Regions from separate parts of the Kitasatospora sp. NPDC001225 genome, predicted to be linked through region 3. Evidence: riboswitches for the same ligand, from Rfam matches in the RefSeq annotation. Region 3 holds a riboswitch; each other region holds the start of a gene.
What was found. A riboswitch is a leader RNA that binds a small molecule or an ion and turns the genes downstream of it on or off. The one in region 3 is predicted to bind S-adenosylmethionine.
Positions count from the first base shown of each region.

Region 1: linked by a shared signal. The riboswitch ahead of ACWDCZ_RS35010 (aminotransferase class V-fold PLP-dependent enzyme) and the one ahead of ACWDCZ_RS19800 (IclR family transcriptional regulator) in region 3 are both predicted to bind S-adenosylmethionine.
Region 2: linked by a shared signal. The riboswitch ahead of thrC (threonine synthase) and the one ahead of ACWDCZ_RS19800 (IclR family transcriptional regulator) in region 3 are both predicted to bind S-adenosylmethionine.

Region 1 covers NZ_JBSFJC010000171.1:3,500-8,789, reverse strand. The annotation lists gene ACWDCZ_RS35030 (NYN domain-containing protein) at 1-34, opposite strand, end outside; gene ACWDCZ_RS35025 (hypothetical protein) at 173-436, opposite strand; gene ACWDCZ_RS35020 (rhomboid family intramembrane serine protease) at 638-1,420, shown strand; gene ACWDCZ_RS35015 (Lrp/AsnC family transcriptional regulator) at 1,462-1,743, shown strand; gene ACWDCZ_RS35010 (aminotransferase class V-fold PLP-dependent enzyme) at 1,747-3,129, opposite strand; SAM riboswitch class IV at 3,181-3,299, opposite strand; gene trpD (anthranilate phosphoribosyltransferase) at 3,408-4,484, opposite strand; gene ACWDCZ_RS35000 (response regulator) at 4,600-5,025, opposite strand.
Region 2 covers NZ_JBSFJC010000220.1:2,251-7,540, reverse strand. The annotation lists gene ACWDCZ_RS37495 (alpha,alpha-trehalose-phosphate synthase (UDP-forming)) at 1-1,312, opposite strand, end outside; gene ACWDCZ_RS37490 (glucosyl-3-phosphoglycerate synthase) at 1,373-2,410, opposite strand; SAM riboswitch class I at 2,522-2,658, shown strand; gene thrC (threonine synthase) at 2,675-3,955, shown strand; gene ACWDCZ_RS37480 (MoaD/ThiS family protein) at 3,991-4,269, shown strand; gene ACWDCZ_RS37475 (cold-shock protein) at 4,808-5,011, shown strand.
Region 3 covers NZ_JBSFJC010000053.1:24,759-30,048, reverse strand. The annotation lists gene ACWDCZ_RS19810 (AfsR/SARP family transcriptional regulator) at 1-37, opposite strand, end outside; gene ACWDCZ_RS19805 (hypothetical protein) at 296-1,501, shown strand; SAM riboswitch class I at 1,587-1,728, shown strand; gene ACWDCZ_RS19800 (IclR family transcriptional regulator) at 1,930-2,643, shown strand; gene ACWDCZ_RS19795 (threonine/serine exporter family protein) at 2,841-4,094, opposite strand; gene ACWDCZ_RS19790 (NADP-dependent oxidoreductase) at 4,189-5,184, opposite strand; gene ACWDCZ_RS19785 (GlxA family transcriptional regulator) at 5,264-5,290, shown strand, end outside.

The sequences.
Region 1 (5,290 bases), on a different contig from region 3:
GGGCTGCGCCGGGCTCCTTCGCTGCGTCCACCACGTCCTCGGCTCCGATCCTGGTCCAGCGGGGCACGGCCGCGGCCGCCCCCCGTCGGCACGCTCCGTGCGTCCTGTTCTGTATTGTCCCGTGCGGCGCGGGCGGGTGCGCCGCGCACCCACCCCGCCGCCGCGGCGGGGATCAGCCCTGGTCGGCGGGGGCCTGCGTCTCCTCGGCGCCCGGACGGGCCACCAGCTCGACCTGGTCCACCGCGTTGCACCAGCGGCAGCGCACCGACTCGACGGTCTCGCTCAGCACCTCGGTCTCCTCGACCTTGGACTCGCCGGCCAGGTCGAAGTGCAGGAACTCGGTCACCCGCGCGGTGCGGGTCACGTCGAAGCGGGTGAGGTTGCCGCACAGGGTGCAGCGCCAGCGCGTCTCGGCGGTCAGAGCGGGGACGGTCATCGGGGGTCCTCTCGGGTGGTCCCTGGGTGGGGCAGGCGCTCCCCCCGGAGCCCCGGCGTCGGCGGCGGGAGGCGGGAATGCCCGCCCCAAGCCTATTGCCTGGGGCAACCGTCGCGACCACCGGTTGCCTGAACACCCGGGCTAGTCCACCTGCCGTAAACCGCCGTGTCACCTGCGGCGCCCGGAGGGATGCTTGGCCGCATGGCGCTCGCGGTCCCCGACCACACCGCCGCCCGGGGCGGCCGCCCGGCGGCGACCGCCCCCGTGGTCAGCTACGCCCTGATCGCCCTCAACACCCTGGTCTTCCTGCTCGGCCCGGCCGCGGGGCTCAACCCGCTGTACGGCACCGGCCAGGCCCGGGTCTGCGCGGAGCAGCGGTACGAGCAGCGCTGGGGCGCCGTCCCGGCCGAGGTGCTGGCCGGACGGCCGCTGACCGCCGAACAGCTCGCCGAGGCCCCCGACCCGGTCCCCGGCTGCCCGGCCGCCCCGACCCCGGGCAAGCGCCCGGCGCTGTCCGTCCTCACCGGGCTCTTCCTGCACGCCGGCTGGCTGCACCTGCTCGGGAACCTGCTCTTCCTCCAGGTCTTCGGCCCCACCGTCGAACGCCGGCTGGGCCGGGCCCGGTACGCCGTCTTCTACCTGGCCGCCGGCAGCCTGACCACGTACGGCTTCGCGCTCGCCGAGGCGCACTCGCCGAACTCCACCCGGGTGCTCATCGGGGCCTCCGGGGCGATCGCCGCCGCCCTCGGCGCCTACCTGCGCCTCCACCCCCGGGCCCGGGTGACCACCCTCGTCCCGCTGCTGTTCTTCCTGCCGCTGCGCTTCCCGGCCTGGCTGGTGCTCGGCCTCTGGTTCGTCCTGCAGTGGTGGTCGGTGCACGCGGCCGGCCCCGGGGTGGCGTACCTGGTCCACGTGATCGGCTTCTCGGCCGGGTTCCTCTACGCCTGCACCGTGGTCCGCCACCCCCCGCGACGACCGGGCTGACGCCCGATACGCTGGCGGCACCCCACAAAGGAGCCCGAACTGTGATCACCGCCATCGTCCTGATCAAGACCAGTGTCGACCGCATCCCGGAGATCGCCGAATCCATCGCCGCCATCGACGGCGTGAGCGAGGTCTACTCGGTGACGGGGGGCTACAACCTGGTGGCGATGGTGCGGGTGCGCCGGCACGACGACCTGGCCGAGGTCATCCCGGGCCGGCTCAACAAGGTCCCGGGCGTGGCCCACACCGAGACCCAGATCGCCTTCCGCACCTACTCCCAGCACGACCTGGAGGCCGCCTTCGCCCTCGGCCTGGACGAGTAGCGGTCAGCCCTCGGCGCGCCGGCCCCGCTCGACCTGCACGGTGGCGACGCAGCGCCCGCCCTCGTTGCGGTAGTTCCACGCCGCGCCCTCCGTGACCAGCTCCCGGACGGCGGTCAGGAAGCGGTCGACGTGCTCGTCCGGCGTCCCGGCGCCGAAGCTCACCCGGATCGCGTTCAGGCTGCGCTCGCCCGGCAGCGACGGCTCGGGCGCACCACACTCGGACGGTGCCTCGTCCTCGTCGCCCAGCAGCGTGCGCACCAGCGGGTGGGCGCAGAACAGGCCGTCGCGCACCCCGATGCCGTACTCGGCGGACAGCGCGGCGGAGAAGTGCGAGCTGTTCCAGTCCCGGACGACGAAGGACAGCACGCCCACCCGGGCGGAGCCCTCGCCGAACAGGTTCAGCACCTTGACCTGCGGGATCTCGGCCAGCCCGGCCGTCAGCCGGGCGATCAGCTGCTGCTCGCGGGCCTCCAGCCCGTCGAAGCCGGCCTCGGTCAGCGCCCGGCAGGCCGAGGCGATCGCGTAGGCGCCGATGACGTTCGGCGAGCCGGCCTCGTGCCGGGCCGGGCCGGTGTGCCACTGCACGGCCACCGAGCCGTCGGCCTCCCGGGCCACCGTCCGGGTCGCCCCGCCACCGGCCAGGTACGGCTCGGCCGCGTCCAGCCAGTCCGCCCGGCCGGCCAGCACCCCGGCGCCGAACGGCGCGTAGATCTTGTGGCCGGAGAAGGCGATCCAGTCGACGTCCAGCTCGCGCACCGAGACCCGGTGGTGCGGCGCCAGCTGGGCGGCGTCCAGCACCACCCGGGCGCCGTGCCGGTGCGCGGTCGCGGTCAGCTCGGCGACCGGCCACAGCTCGCCGGTCACGTTGGAGGCGCCGGTGACGCAGAGCAGCTTGGGGCCCTCGGGCGCCTCGGCGAGCGCGGCGTCCAGCGCGGCCACCGCCTCGGCCCGCGAGCGCGGCGCCCGCAGGTAGGTGACGTCCAGTCCGGCGTGCGCCCAGGGCAGCAGCGAGGCGTGGTGCTCGGTCTCGAAGGCGAACACCCGGGTGCCGGCCGGGACGGCGGAGGCCAGCAGGTTGAGCGAGTCGGTGGTGGCCCGGGTGAAGACCACCTGGTCGCCCTCGCGCAGGTCGAGGAACTCGCCGACGGTGCGGCGGCTCTGCTCGAACAGGTCGGTGGACAGCTGGGAGAGGTACCCGGCCCCGCGGTGGACGCTGCCGTAGTACGGCGCGTAGGCGGCGACGTCGTCCCACACCCGCTGGAGCGCCGGCGAGCTCGCCGCGTAGTCGAGCGCCGCGTAGCCGACCTTCTCACCGCTGGCGAGCGGGACCTGGACGTCGGCGCCGAGGACGGCGAGCGGGGTGCGGATTTCGGTGGCCAGAGACATGGGGATGCACTCCTTCTGGGGCAAGGGACCCCGGGAGTGCTAGTCGTCGGGCGTCCGCGCTTGTCGCACGGACGGCTTGCCGTGACGACCCGGTCCTCACCCAGGGCACCCCGCCACGGACGGAGGGTTGCCGGACAGCCAGCTGGGGCTTGGCGCTGTCACTCATGACCTGGCGAAGACTCTAGGCCGGGTCCACCGGGTGGTCAAACGGGCATCCAGCATCCGGACAGCACGGGAGCCCGCGCCGGCGTACCGGCACGGGCTCCCCAACTGCCGCCTCAGGCCCGGCTGGTGGCCTCCGACCAGCGCCGCAGCAGGTCCTGCGCGGCACCGGAGTCGATCGCCTTCGCGGCCCGCTCCATGCCGGCCGCCAGCTGCTCGGTGAGCGGCGCGTCGCCCAGCTCCAGCGCGACCAGCGCCGCCGCCGTGTTCAGCAGGACGGCGTCCCGCACCGGCCCGTGCTCGCCGGCCAGCAGCCGCCGCGCGACCTCGGCGTTGTACGAGGCGTCCGCCCCGCGCAGCGCCTCGATGCCGACCAGCTCGATGCCCACGTCCCGCGGGTCGAAGGTGGACTCGGTGACGACCCCGTCGCGCACCAGCCAGACCTGCGAGGTGGTGGTGATGGTCAGCTCGTCCAGCCCGTCGTCGCCGCGGAAGACCAGCGCCGTGGCGCCCCGCCGGGCCAGCACCCCGGCGATCAGCCCGGACAGCCGAGTGTCGAAGCAGCCGATGGCGTGCGCGGTGACCTTGGCCGGGTTGGTCAGCGGGCCGAGGATGTTGAAGGCGGTCGGCACCCCGAGGTCGCGCCGCGCGGTGGCGGCGTGCCGCATCGAGGGGTGGAACTTCGCCGCGAAGCAGAAGGTCAGCCCAACCTCCTCGGCCACCTCGGCGACCCGCCGGGGGGAGAGGTCCAGCGCCACCCCGAGCTTCTCCAGCACGTCCGAGGAGCCGCTGGTCGAGGAGGCCGACCGGTTGCCGTGCTTGACCACCTTGGCGCCGGCGGCCGCCGCGACGATCGCCGACATGGTGGAGATGTTGACGGTCTTCGCCCGGTCCCCGCCGGTGCCGACGATGTCCACCGCCGGGCCGGGGATCTCCAGCGGCTCGGCGTGCGCGTACATCGCGTCGACCAGGCCGGCGATCTCCTCGACCGACTCGCCCTTGGCCCGCAGCGCGATCATGAACCCGGCCACCTGGACGGGGGACGCCTCGCCGCTCATGATCCGGTCCATCGCCCACGCGGTGGACGAGCGGTCGAGGTCCTCCCCCTGCAACAGTGCCGCCAGGAGGTCCGGCCAGGTGCGGACCACCTGCGCGGGGTCGCTACCGCCGTTCGCAGGGTTCACGTTCACCATGGCTGACTCCAGCTGTTGTCGGTTCCCCGCTCCGGGGACGTCCGTACGGATGGAGCCAGCCTATCGAGCGGAGCGCCCGCTTCTACCCCTGTCTTTCCTACTCCTGGCGCGGATTTCAGCGGACGGCCGGAGTCCGCTTCGCCAGCCGGTCCCGCAGCAGGGTGGCGACCGCCCCGGCCAGCGCCACCGGCTCCACCGGACGGGAGATCGCGGCGTCGGCCCGGCTCCAGGCGGCCAGCCAGGAGTCCTGCGGCCGGCCGATCAGCACCAGGACCGGCGGGCAGCCGTAGATCTCGTCCTTGAGCTGGCGCCCGAGGCCCAGCCCGCCGGCCGGAACGGCCTCGCCGTCCAGCACGCAGAGGTCCACTCCCCCCTTCTCCAGTGCCTTGAGCACCGCGGGGGTGGTCGCGCACTCCAGGTAGGACAGTTCCGGAAGGTCCTCGGCAGGGCGGCGGCCGAGCGCCGTCAGCACCTGCTCGCGGGTGTTGCGGTCGTCGCTGTAGACGAGGACGGTGAGCGTCTCATCGGTCGTGTACGCCATGGGCCCTGCTCCCTCAAGTGTGATCCGGACCACGTTCGCCTGATCCGGATGCTACTCCCGATCACCCTCCGCCGAGTCCCCCTCGCGCACGTTCCTCCTCAAGCCGCCGCGCCCCGGACTCACCCGCCTGGAGGACGGCCCGTCACCCGACCCCGCCCGGTCCACCCGTACGGCTCACCCGGACGCCCTCCCCCCTACCTCCCCCGGCTACTCCGACCGTGCACCGGCGCGCCGGGCAACGGGGTCCAGGCTCCTCCGAGGAACC
Region 2 (5,290 bases), on a different contig from region 3:
CGGTGAGGGCGTCGTCCTTGAGTTCGGCGTGGGCGCCGGCCTCGCGGGAGAGGACGAGGGCGCAGCCGTGGTCGGAGACCACCGGGACCTCCTTGGCGACTAGGTTCATGCCGTCGCGGATGGGGTTGACCAGGGCGACGTCGGCCAGCCGGTAGGCGGCGAGGGAGCGCGGGAAGTCGTCGTCGACGTGGAGGATCAGGGGCTGCCAGGCGGGGGTGGCGAACTCGGCGTCGATCTCCTCGGCGAGCCGCTGGACGGCGGCCGTGTAGGCGCGGTACTCGGCGAGGTCGGTGCGGGACGGGTAGGCGAAGGCGATGTGCACCACCCGGTCGTGCCACTCGGGGCGGGTGCGGAGCAGGTGCCGGTAGGCCTGGAGGCCGCGGACGATGTTCTTGCTCAGCTCGGTGCGGTCGACCCGGACGATGGTGCGGCGGTCGCCGACGGCCGAGCGGAGGGCGGCGAGGCGTTCGTCGACGTCGGGGCGGTGGGCGCGCTCGCGCAGGAAGTCGGCGTCGGCGCCGAGGGCGTGGACGCCGAGGCGCGTGGTGCGGCCGTCGACGGTGACGGTGAGCGCGTCGTGGTCGACGGTCGCGCCGAGGAGGTCCTCGCAGCAGGCGGCGAAGGCGCGGGCCCAGCGCTGGGTCAGGAAGCCGGCCCGGTCGGCGCCGAGGATGCCGGTGAGGACGGCCCGGGCGACGTCGTCGGGCAGCATCCGGTAGTACTCGGGCGGGGCCCAGGGGGTGTGCGAGAAGTGGCCGATCCGCAGGTCGGGGCGGGCTTCGCGGAGCAGGGCCGGGACCAGGGAGAGGTGGTAGTCCTGGACGAGGACGGCGGCGTTCGGGGCGGCCTCGGCGGCGAGGGCTTCGGCGAAGGCCTCGTTGTAGGCCCGGTAGGCGGCCCATTCGGTGCGGAAGGCGGCGTCGAAGGAGGGCGCGGTGGGGGTCGCGTAGAGCAGGTGGTGGACGAACCAGAGGGTGGAGTTGGCGACGCCGTTGTAGGCGCGGGCGAAGGTCAGCGGGTCGATGTCCAGCATCCGTACGGCCTGGCCGCCGACCTCGTGGCCGGCCAGGTCGAGGCGGCCGTGGGGTGCCTCGGCGGCGGCCCTGCGGTCGGAGTCGTCGAGGGCGGCGCAGACCCAGACGGCGTTCGGGTCGTCGATGGCGGAGAGGCCGGAGACCAGGCCGCCGCCGCCGCGGCGCAGGGTCAGCGTGCCGTCGTCGGCGGTGCTGAAGGACACCGGTCCCCGGTTGGACGCCACCAGGACGGGGGCGGTGCCGGTCACGCTCGAACGGTTGGTCGTGAGATCGCCCATGGTTGGCATGTTGCCGTGGGGTCGGCGTGGCAAACCCGTGCGGCCCGTCGAAGAGAGGCCCTAATGGCGGGCGGCGTACTCGGGGAGGGTGTGGATCGGGGGGCGTTCGAGGGCGGTCACCGGGTGGGTGTGGGCGGTGAAGGCGCGGGTTTCCGGGTCGCGGGTGAACTGGGTGAGGTGGGGGTGGACGAGGTCGGCGGAGGCCTTGAGGCGGTGGGTGCGGTCGAGGCGTTCCAGGGCGGTCCGGTAGATGGTGGCGGCCATCCGGCCGAGGGCCTGGCCGTCCTGGTGGCGGTGGTGCCGGACGCCGACGTCCACCTGGGCGAGGGCGTCCAGGCCGGCCAGCTCCAGGGCGTCGACCAGCAGGCCGAGTTCGACGCCGTAGCCGGTGGGGAAGGGCAGCCGTTCGAGCAGTGAGCGGCGGGCCGCGTACTCGCCGCCGAGCGGCTGGACGAAACCGGCGAGTTCCGGCCAGTGGAGGTTGAGCAGGGGGCGGGCGACGAGTTCGGTGACCCGGCCGCCGCCGGCGGGCAGGACGGCGCCCTCCGACTCCAGCGGGCGGTCGTACATGGCCTTGACCAGCTGGATGGACTCGTCGGTGAGCAGCGGGCCGACGATGCCGGAGACGAAGGCCGGGTCGAACTCGCGCAGGTCGGCGTCGACGAAGCAGACGATGTCGCCGTGGGTGACCAGCAGCGAGCGCCAGAGCACCTCGCCCTTGCCGGGGACGGCGGGCAGCCGGGGCAGGACGGCGTCGCGGTGCTCGACCCGGGCGCCGGCCTCGGCGGCGACGGCGGCGGTGGCGTCGGTGGAGCCGGAGTCGACGACGACGAGTTCGTCGACGAGCGGGAGGCGTTCCATCAGTTCGCGGCGGATGGTGCGGACGATGTCGCCGACGGTGGCCTCCTCGTCCAGGGCGGGGAGGACCACGCTGACCGTGCGGCCGGTGCGCTCCTTGGCGTCGAGCAGGGTGCGGACCGGCCGGTCGGCCGCGCTCCAGGAGCGGCGGCGCAGCCAGGACGCCGCCTGCGGGAGGAGCGCGGGAGTCGGTTCGGCGGGCACGGAGATCTCCTCGGCGAGGTCGGTGGGACGGGTCATCTCGCTTGGCGGACGGTCCCGTTCAGGTTTGACGCCTTCGGATACAGTCTTCGTACAGCGGTCGGACCTTTGCACGCCGGGGTCTCCGTTGAGCACCACCACAATTTCACAAGCTCATCCAGAGGGACTGAGGGAACGGCCCGTTGACGTCCCGGCAACCTTCTCGCGCGGCTGTCTGTCGACAGGCCCCGGCGGGACAGGTGCCAATTCCGTCCCGTGTCGCGACCGCGCCACGGGGAAGATGAGGAGAGAGGCCTCGCCATCATGGCTATCGACACTGCCGCACCCGTTTCCGTCGACCTCGGCCCGGCCGCCGCGCTGTCCTGTCGCGAGTGCGGCACCCGCTTCCCGCTCGGCCCCAGCTTCGCGTGCCTGGAGTGCTTCGGCCCGCTGGAGATCGCCTACGAGTTCGGCAGCGAGGGCGCCGAGGAGCTGCGCAAGCGGATCGAGGCCGGTCCGGCCTCCATCTGGCGGTACGCGCCGCTGCTGCCGGTGCCGGCCGACGTGGCGTCCAAGCCGAACCTGAACCCGGGGTGGACCCCGCTGGTGAAGGCGGACAACCTGGGCCGGGAGCTCGGTTTCACCGCCCAGCTGCACGTCAAGGACGACTCCGGGAACCCGACGCACTCGTTCAAGGACCGGGTGGTCGCGTGTGCGATCGAGGCGGCCCGGGCGTTCGGCTACACCACGCTGTCCTGCTCCTCCACCGGCAACCTGGCCGGCGCGGTGGGTGCGGCGGCGGCCCGGGCCGGGTTCCGGTCCTGCGTGTTCATCCCGCACGACCTGGAGCAGGGCAAGGTCGTCATGGCCGGGGTGTACGGCGGCGAGCTGGTCGGCATCGAGGGCAACTACGACGACGTGAACCGCTTCTGCTCGGAGCTGATCGGCGACCCGGCCGGCGAGGGCTGGGGCTTCGTCAACGTGAACCTGCGGCCGTACTACGGCGAGGGCTCCAAGACGCTGGCGTACGAGATCTGCGAGCAGCTCGGCTGGCGGCTGCCGGAGCAGATCGTGATCCCGATCGCCTCGGGCTCGCAGCTGACGAAGATCGACAAGGGGCTCCAGGAGCTGATCAGGCTCGGCCTGGTCGAGGACCGGCCGTACAAGGTCTTCGGCGCCCAGGCGGAGGGCTGCTCGCCGGTGTCGGCCGCGTTCAAGGCCGGCCGGGACGTGATCAAGCCGGTGAAGCCGGACACCATCGCCAAGTCGCTGGCGATCGGCAACCCGGCCGACGGCCCGTACGTGCTGGACATCGCCCGCCGTACCGGTGGCGTGGTGGAGGACGTCACGGACGCCGAGGTCGTGGCGGCGATCCGGCTGCTGGCGCGGACCGAGGGGATCTTCGCCGAGACCGCGGGCGGGGTGACCGTCGGCGTGCTGAAGAAGCTGGTCGAGACCGGGCAGCTGGACCCGGCCAAGGAGACCGTCGCGATCAACACCGGCGACGGGCTGAAGACCCTGGACGCCGTCTCCGATTCCGGGATGACCGCCGTCATCCGCCCGACGCTGGACTCGTTCCGCGCCGCCGGCCTCGTGTCCGCCTGAACCACCCGATAGGCCCCGCCCCCGCTAGGAGAGTCATGAGCGCCACCGTCCGCATCCCCACCATCCTGCGCACCTACACCGACGGCGCCGCCGAGGTGACCGCCGAGGGTGCCACCCTGGCCGAGGTCGTCGCCGACCTGGAGAAGAACCACGCGGGCATCGCGGCCCGCATCCTGGACGACACCGGCAAGCTGCGCCGCTTCGTGAACGTCTACGTGAACGACGACGACGTGCGCTTCGCCGAGGGTCTGGCGACCGAGATCAAGGACGGCGCCAGCGTCTCGATCATCCCGGCGGTGGCCGGCGGCTGCTGAGCCGACAAAGCAGAACCCGCGGTCGCCCGCGCGTACGGAAATCCGTTCTCCGTATGCGCGGGCGACCGCTCGCATTCCGGCGGGAATATTTCCGGGTCGAGTCGGAGTAGAGTGTGGCTCGGCTGGGAACAGGGTTTCCCTTTCGGCCCCCGCAGCGCTCGGCCCGGGGGCGTCCGGCCGCCGGGGGCGGACCGTGAAACATGTCAGGCAGATGTCAGAATTCGCGCGGGCATTTGAGTAATTCGTCCGCTATGTCCGGCGTGGAATGCCGAGATTATTCCGATTCGATCCGTCCTGTCCCTTGACGCCTTGGCGGAATTACCGGCGGTTGGCCCTGTTGCAGAGGGCGTCGATCCGGATACATTCAGCGGCGGTCGACGCAATCACCCGCTCACCGGAGGCCGCCCGGCGTTCCGCGCGGATGGTTGCGGCGTGCACGGCTGCGCCCAGGGGGGGTTCCCCGGGCCGGCCTTCAACCAACCCGGGCCCGCGACCTGCGGGCACGTGAAGGGCCAGCACAGCACTAGGGGAGTTCGGAATGGCTCAGGGCACCGTCAAGTGGTTCAACGCGGAGAAGGGCTACGGCTTCATCGCGGTCGACGGTGGTGCGGACGTCTTCGTCCACTACAGCGCGATCCAGATGGACGGCTACCGCACCCTCGAGGAGGGCCAGCGGGTCGAGTTCGAGATCTCCCAGGGACAGAAGGGCCCGCAGGCGGACATGGTCCGCGCGGCGGTCTGACCCCTTCCGACTCCAGGAGCTCGGCGCGGCCCTACGGCTGGTGACCACTCGCTTCTCGACGGGCCCGTGCGACGCGTGTCGTACGGGCCCGTCGGCGTTCCCCGACGCGGCTCCGCCGGGGCTCGGGCGGGGCTCCGGCGACGGCTCGCGGATCGTCGATTGGGCTTGCACTCGACCACCCGGAGTGCTAATCATTGGCGTTAGCACTCACAGCGTGAGAGTGACAGCGGACCGGGTCGGTGAGGCCCCCGGGAGCGGTAGGGGAATGGACCCCCGCAC
Region 3 (5,290 bases):
GCATCAAGCCCAGCACCGAGAACCGGAAATCATCCATTCCTGCACCTGCCCGCTTCATGTGCTCGCCCCCGCCCGCACGTGCCACCCCCGAATTGGTGAGTCCCTATCAACCCACGGGACCTGGCGGGATGTCGAGAGATCGTCGACCCGGTGGTGATCCGGTGTTGATCGGCCGTCGCCACAATCGGTGATGTGGCGCCCGCAGTCGGCCCGGCCCCTCACCGCCGGACCCGCCACGTCCCCGGTCGCCCGGCCGCCGACCGGCGACCCCCACGGCTCTCGGAGGCGGACGCCCATGAACACGGACCGGAACAGCGACCTGAGCACCGGCCGGAAAGCGGATCCGCACGCGGAACCGAGTACGGCGTCGAGCACGGACCTGAGCACCGACCGGGTCACGGACCGGCAGGGCGGACTGGACACCGACCTGCTCCACCGCCTGCTCGACGTCGACCTGGCCGACGGACCCGTCGAACTGCTCCACCGCGCCCGCGGCGAGCGCCACCTCCCGTACCTGGTGCTCGCCGCGCTCGCCCGGGAGGACGTCCGGATGGGCGCGCACGCCCGGGACGAGCTGCGGCGCGCCCGCGACCGGGTCGAGTGTTACGCCCGGGTCGCCCGCGACCTCGCCGTCGCCACCGGGGTCCGCCCGATCCGCGACCTGCCGCTGGCCGGCTACTACCCGCCCGACCTGCCCCGGCCGCTGGCCGAGCTCAGCCTCGTCAGCCCCACCGAGGCCTCGCTCTGGCAGGCCGTCAACCGGCTGGTCACCGACCACCCGGTGGAGTCCGTGGAGGTCACCCTGCTCGGCGAGCGCCCCCGGCACACCGCCGTCACCCTGCGCTGGCCGGCCGGGGACCCGCTGCTCGACCCGTGGTACCAGGTGCGGGTCGCGACCGCCGCGCTCCCGGGCGACCTCGCCACCGTCCCGGTCCGCCCCTACCTGGCCGCCGACGACCACGTCGAATGCCTGATCGCCCTCGCCGAGGAAGGGCTCGGGCGCACCTTCCTCGCGGGCGACGTGATCGACGTGGCCCGGCTCGCCGGGCAGCCCTTCGAGCCCGTCGAGACCGCCGCGGTGGTCGCCGCCTACCGGCTCGCCCCGGAGGCCGCCGCCCTCCTCGACCTCGCCGCCGAGCACGTGCCGCTCGGCGCCCTGCGGGACGTCCGCACCGTCCTGGAGGCCGAGGTCGCCCCCGAACTCCGCCGTCGGACCTCTGCCGGCACCCCGCCGTGCCACGGCACCTCGCCGCGCCACGGCACGCTGCTGCGCCGCACCGTCATCCGGCACCAGTGGGACGAGGCGCTGCTGCTCCCGGCCGGCGACGCCACCCTGCTGCTCACCCCGGTCGCCGACTACCTGCTCGGCCCCGAGGGCACCCGGCCGACGGACCGCGAGCGCACCGCCGCCCTCGCCGCCCTGCACGCCTGGGACGCGACCCTCCCCGGCAGCCCGGACGGGGCCCCGTGCACCGGCCTGTCGGGGCCGCGCCACCGCTGAGCCGGCCCCGCGGGGCGTGGCCGAGGGCGGGTCGAGGGCGGGGGGACTTGCCGACCCGCCCCGGATGTCTTGTATCGTTCCTGGCGAATCATCCAGAGGGGTGGAGGGACCGGCCCTACGAAGCCCCGGCAACTCCCCGTTCGACCCGGCGTCCGAAGTACGCGCCGTGTTGGCGGGGGCAGTGCCAACTCCGGCCTGTCGCCACTGTGGCGCGGGAAAGATGAGGAGACACGGTGCTCTCTGTGCTGTCCTTCGCCCGGGCGCTTCCCGCCCCGGTCCTTTCGCGTACCCGTCTCGTGCCCGGCGCAGGCAATCGGCCGACTTCTCCGGCCTGTCCTCGCTGACCACACCCCCGGCTCCCCGCCAGGAGCCGCCGTGAGCAGCGCGGACCCGCTGCTCCCGGGCCTTGAGACTGGAGTACCCATCCCATGGAGAACACGAGCGGCGTCGGCGTGCTCGACAAGGTCACCTCGATCCTCGGCACCCTGGAGGCCGGGCCCGCCACCCTGGGCGGCCTCGTCGCGGCCACCGGCATGGCGCGGCCCACCGCCCACCGGCTGGCCGTCGCACTCGAACACCACCGCCTGGTCAGCCGGGACGTCCAGGGCCGGTTCATGCTCGGCCCCCGCCTCGGCGAGCTCTCGGCGGCCGCCGGCGAGGACCGGCTGCTGGCCGCGGCCGGCTCGGTCCTCGCCCAGCTGCGGGACGCCACCGGCGAGAGCGCCCAGCTCTACCGGCGGCAGGGCGAGGTCCGGATCTGCGTGGCCGCCGCCGAGCGGCTCACCGGCCTGCGCGACACCGTTCCGGTGGGCGTCACCCTCCCCATGAAGGTCGGCTCCGCCGCCCAGATCCTGCTCGCCTGGGAGGAGCCCGAGCGCCTCCACCGCGGCCTGCAGGGGGCCCGCTTCACCGCCACCGCGCTGAGCGGCGTGCGGCGCCGCGGCTGGGCCCAGTCCGTCGGCGAGCGCGAGGTCGGGGTCGCCTCCGTCGCCGCGCCCGTCCGCGGCCAGTCCAACCGGGTGGTGGCCGCCGTCACGGTCTCCGGGCCGATCGAACGGCTCAGCCGCCACCCCGGCGCCCAGCTCTCCCAGGCCGTCGTCGAGGCGGCCCACCGGCTCACCGAGGCCCTGCGCCAGCCCTGACGGGGGTTCCGAGGCTCTCGGATTCCGAGGTTCCGGGGTTCCCTGGTCACGGGTTCCGAACCTCGGGTTCCGAACCTCGGGTTCCGAGACTCCGGGCCCCGGGGCGCACCTCCGCGCGCCCCGGGGCCCGGTTCCGGCCCGTACCGGTCCCGGGTCCGGCTTGGCTCGGGCCCGGCTCAGGCCTGGTTCCGACCGGCTCAGGCCCGGTGCGGCAGGCCGGTGAGGCTGGGGCGGGGGATCCGGCTGATCACCGCGCCGATCAGTGTGCCGATCGACACCCCGAAGACCGCCGAGACGGCCGCCAGCAGCGACTGCGCCCCGTTGCCGACCTCGATCTGCGCGGTGTTCAGCAGACCGAAGGAGCCCGGCACGACGATCCAGAACGCCGGGAGGTAGAGCACCTGCCAGAGCGGACCGCCCGGCAGCCAGTGCACCAGGGTGGCCGCGACCGCGGCGGCCACGGCACCGGCCAGGCCGCCGATCGCCGCGCCGTGCACCGACCCCACCGCCACCTGGGCGGTGACGCTCACCGCGATCACCGCGACGATCCACGGGATGGCCGAGGGCGGGGTGTGGACGTTGACCACCACCCCGGCCACCGCGATCGCCAGCCCCAGCGCGATCACCCACCAGCTCGGCTTGGCCACCTGCACGTTGGCCAGCGCGGTGGACGGCATGCCGATCGCGGTCGCGGCCGCGGCCACCCCGGCGAGGAACAGCGTCAGCTGCACGGCGCCGGAGACCAGCCGGGCGGTGCCCGCGTTGGCCGCGCCGGCGGCGATCTCGGACAGCCCGGTGACCAGCAGCCCGCCCGGCAGCAGGATCGCCAGGGTGGCCACGATCGTCCGCAGCGGCCCGTCCAGCAGCGAGGCCCGCGCGAGCGCCAGGACCAGCAGCGCGACCAGGAAGCCGGCCGTGACGGGCAGCAGCGGCCGCAGGTGCGGCCGCCGCCGGGCGAGCACGGTCAGGCCCACCACGATCAGCGAGCCGAGCCCGGCGGCCAGCACGTTCGCCGCCACCGGCTGCAGGAAGATGCAGACCCCGACCCCGACCGGCAGCGCCCCGAAGTCCGCCACCCACGCGGGCCAGCGGGCGGGCGCCCGCCGGATCCGGTCCAGCTCGGCGCGCGCCCGCGGCCCGTCGAGTCCGCCCGCCCGCAGCCGGTGCACCAGGTCGAGGACGTCGGCCGTCTGCTCGAACCGCAGGGTGCCGCCGAGCGGCTGGAACCTGGTGGCGCCGTCCGGGTGCAGGGCCACGAACAGCCCGTTGGTCAGCGCGGCGACCTGGACCTCCGGGGCGCCCAACGCCCGCCCCAGTCCACGGAGTTCGTCCTCGACCTCATGGACGGGCAGGCCGCCGCCCAGCAGGGCTTCGCCCAGGTCGAGCAGGAGACGGCAGAGCGGGTCGGGCGGGGCGTCGGTGTCCCGGACCGATGGAGACTTGCTAGGCATGGCAGGTATCGTCCCACCCTGCCCGATTCGGTCTGAATCTGCCCCGGTCTGTTCGCTTCCCGAGCGCTGGTCGCTCCCGGGGCCTGGGTGACCGCTACGGGCGGACGGTGAGGACCAGCTTGCCCGTGACCCGGCCGGTCTCGCCCTCGGCGTGGGCCTTCGCGGCCTCCGCGAGCGGGTAGGTGGCGGAGACGTGCGGGCGCAGCCGCCCGGCTTCGACGAGGGCGGCGATCGCGGCCATGCCCGCCCGGTCGTGCTCGACCAGCAGGGCCTTCGCCGTCACGCCCAGCTCGGCGGCGCGCTCGGCCACCTCGTCGATCCCCTGGGGCAGGATCGACACCAGGACGCCGCCGGGCCGGAGGGTCTCCAGGGAGCGCAGCCGGTCGTCGCCGCCGAGCGGGTCGAGGACCACGTCGATGTCGCGGGCCTCCGCCACGAAGTCGGCCGTGCGGTAGTCGATGACCTCGTCCGCGCCCAGGCCCCGGACGAAATCGTGCTTGGCGGCGGACGCCGTGCCGATGACGTACGCGCCGCGCGCCTTGGCGATCTGCACGGCGACGTGCCCGACGCCGCCGGCCGCCGCGTGCACCAGGACCCGCTGCCCCGGCCGCAGCCCCGCCGTGTCGACGAGCGCCTGCCAGGCGGTGAGCGCCACCAGCGGGAGCGCCCCGGCCTCGACATGGCTCAGTACGGCGGGCTTGGGCACGAAGGCCCGGGCGGGGCCGGCGACGTACTCGGCGTGCGCGCCGGCGCCGTACGGGTAGGGCAGCATGCCGAACACCTCGTCGCCCGGGGCGAAGAGCGAGACGCCGACGCCGACCGCCTCGACGGTGCCGGAGACGTCCCAGCCGAGCGTGAACGGCGGCTGCCCGAGGAAGTAGCCGCGGTCGCGGTGCTTCCAGTCGGTGGGGTTGACCCCGGCGGCGTGGACGGCGACGAGGACCTGGCCGACGCCGGGCACGGGCCGCTCGACCTCGACCTCGTGGAGGACGTCCGGGGTGCCGAGGGCAGTCTGGGTGATGGCCCGCATCGTGTTCGTGCTCGTGGAGTTCGTGCTCGTGGAGTTCGTGCTCGTGGAGTTCGTGGTCATGGATCCAGCCTGCGGCCGCGCCCCTGACCAGCGAAATGGCAAGATTGCCAAAGACCGATAGAATCGTGCCATGCCTGCGATGGAACCCTGTGGTCCCCTCGGTTCT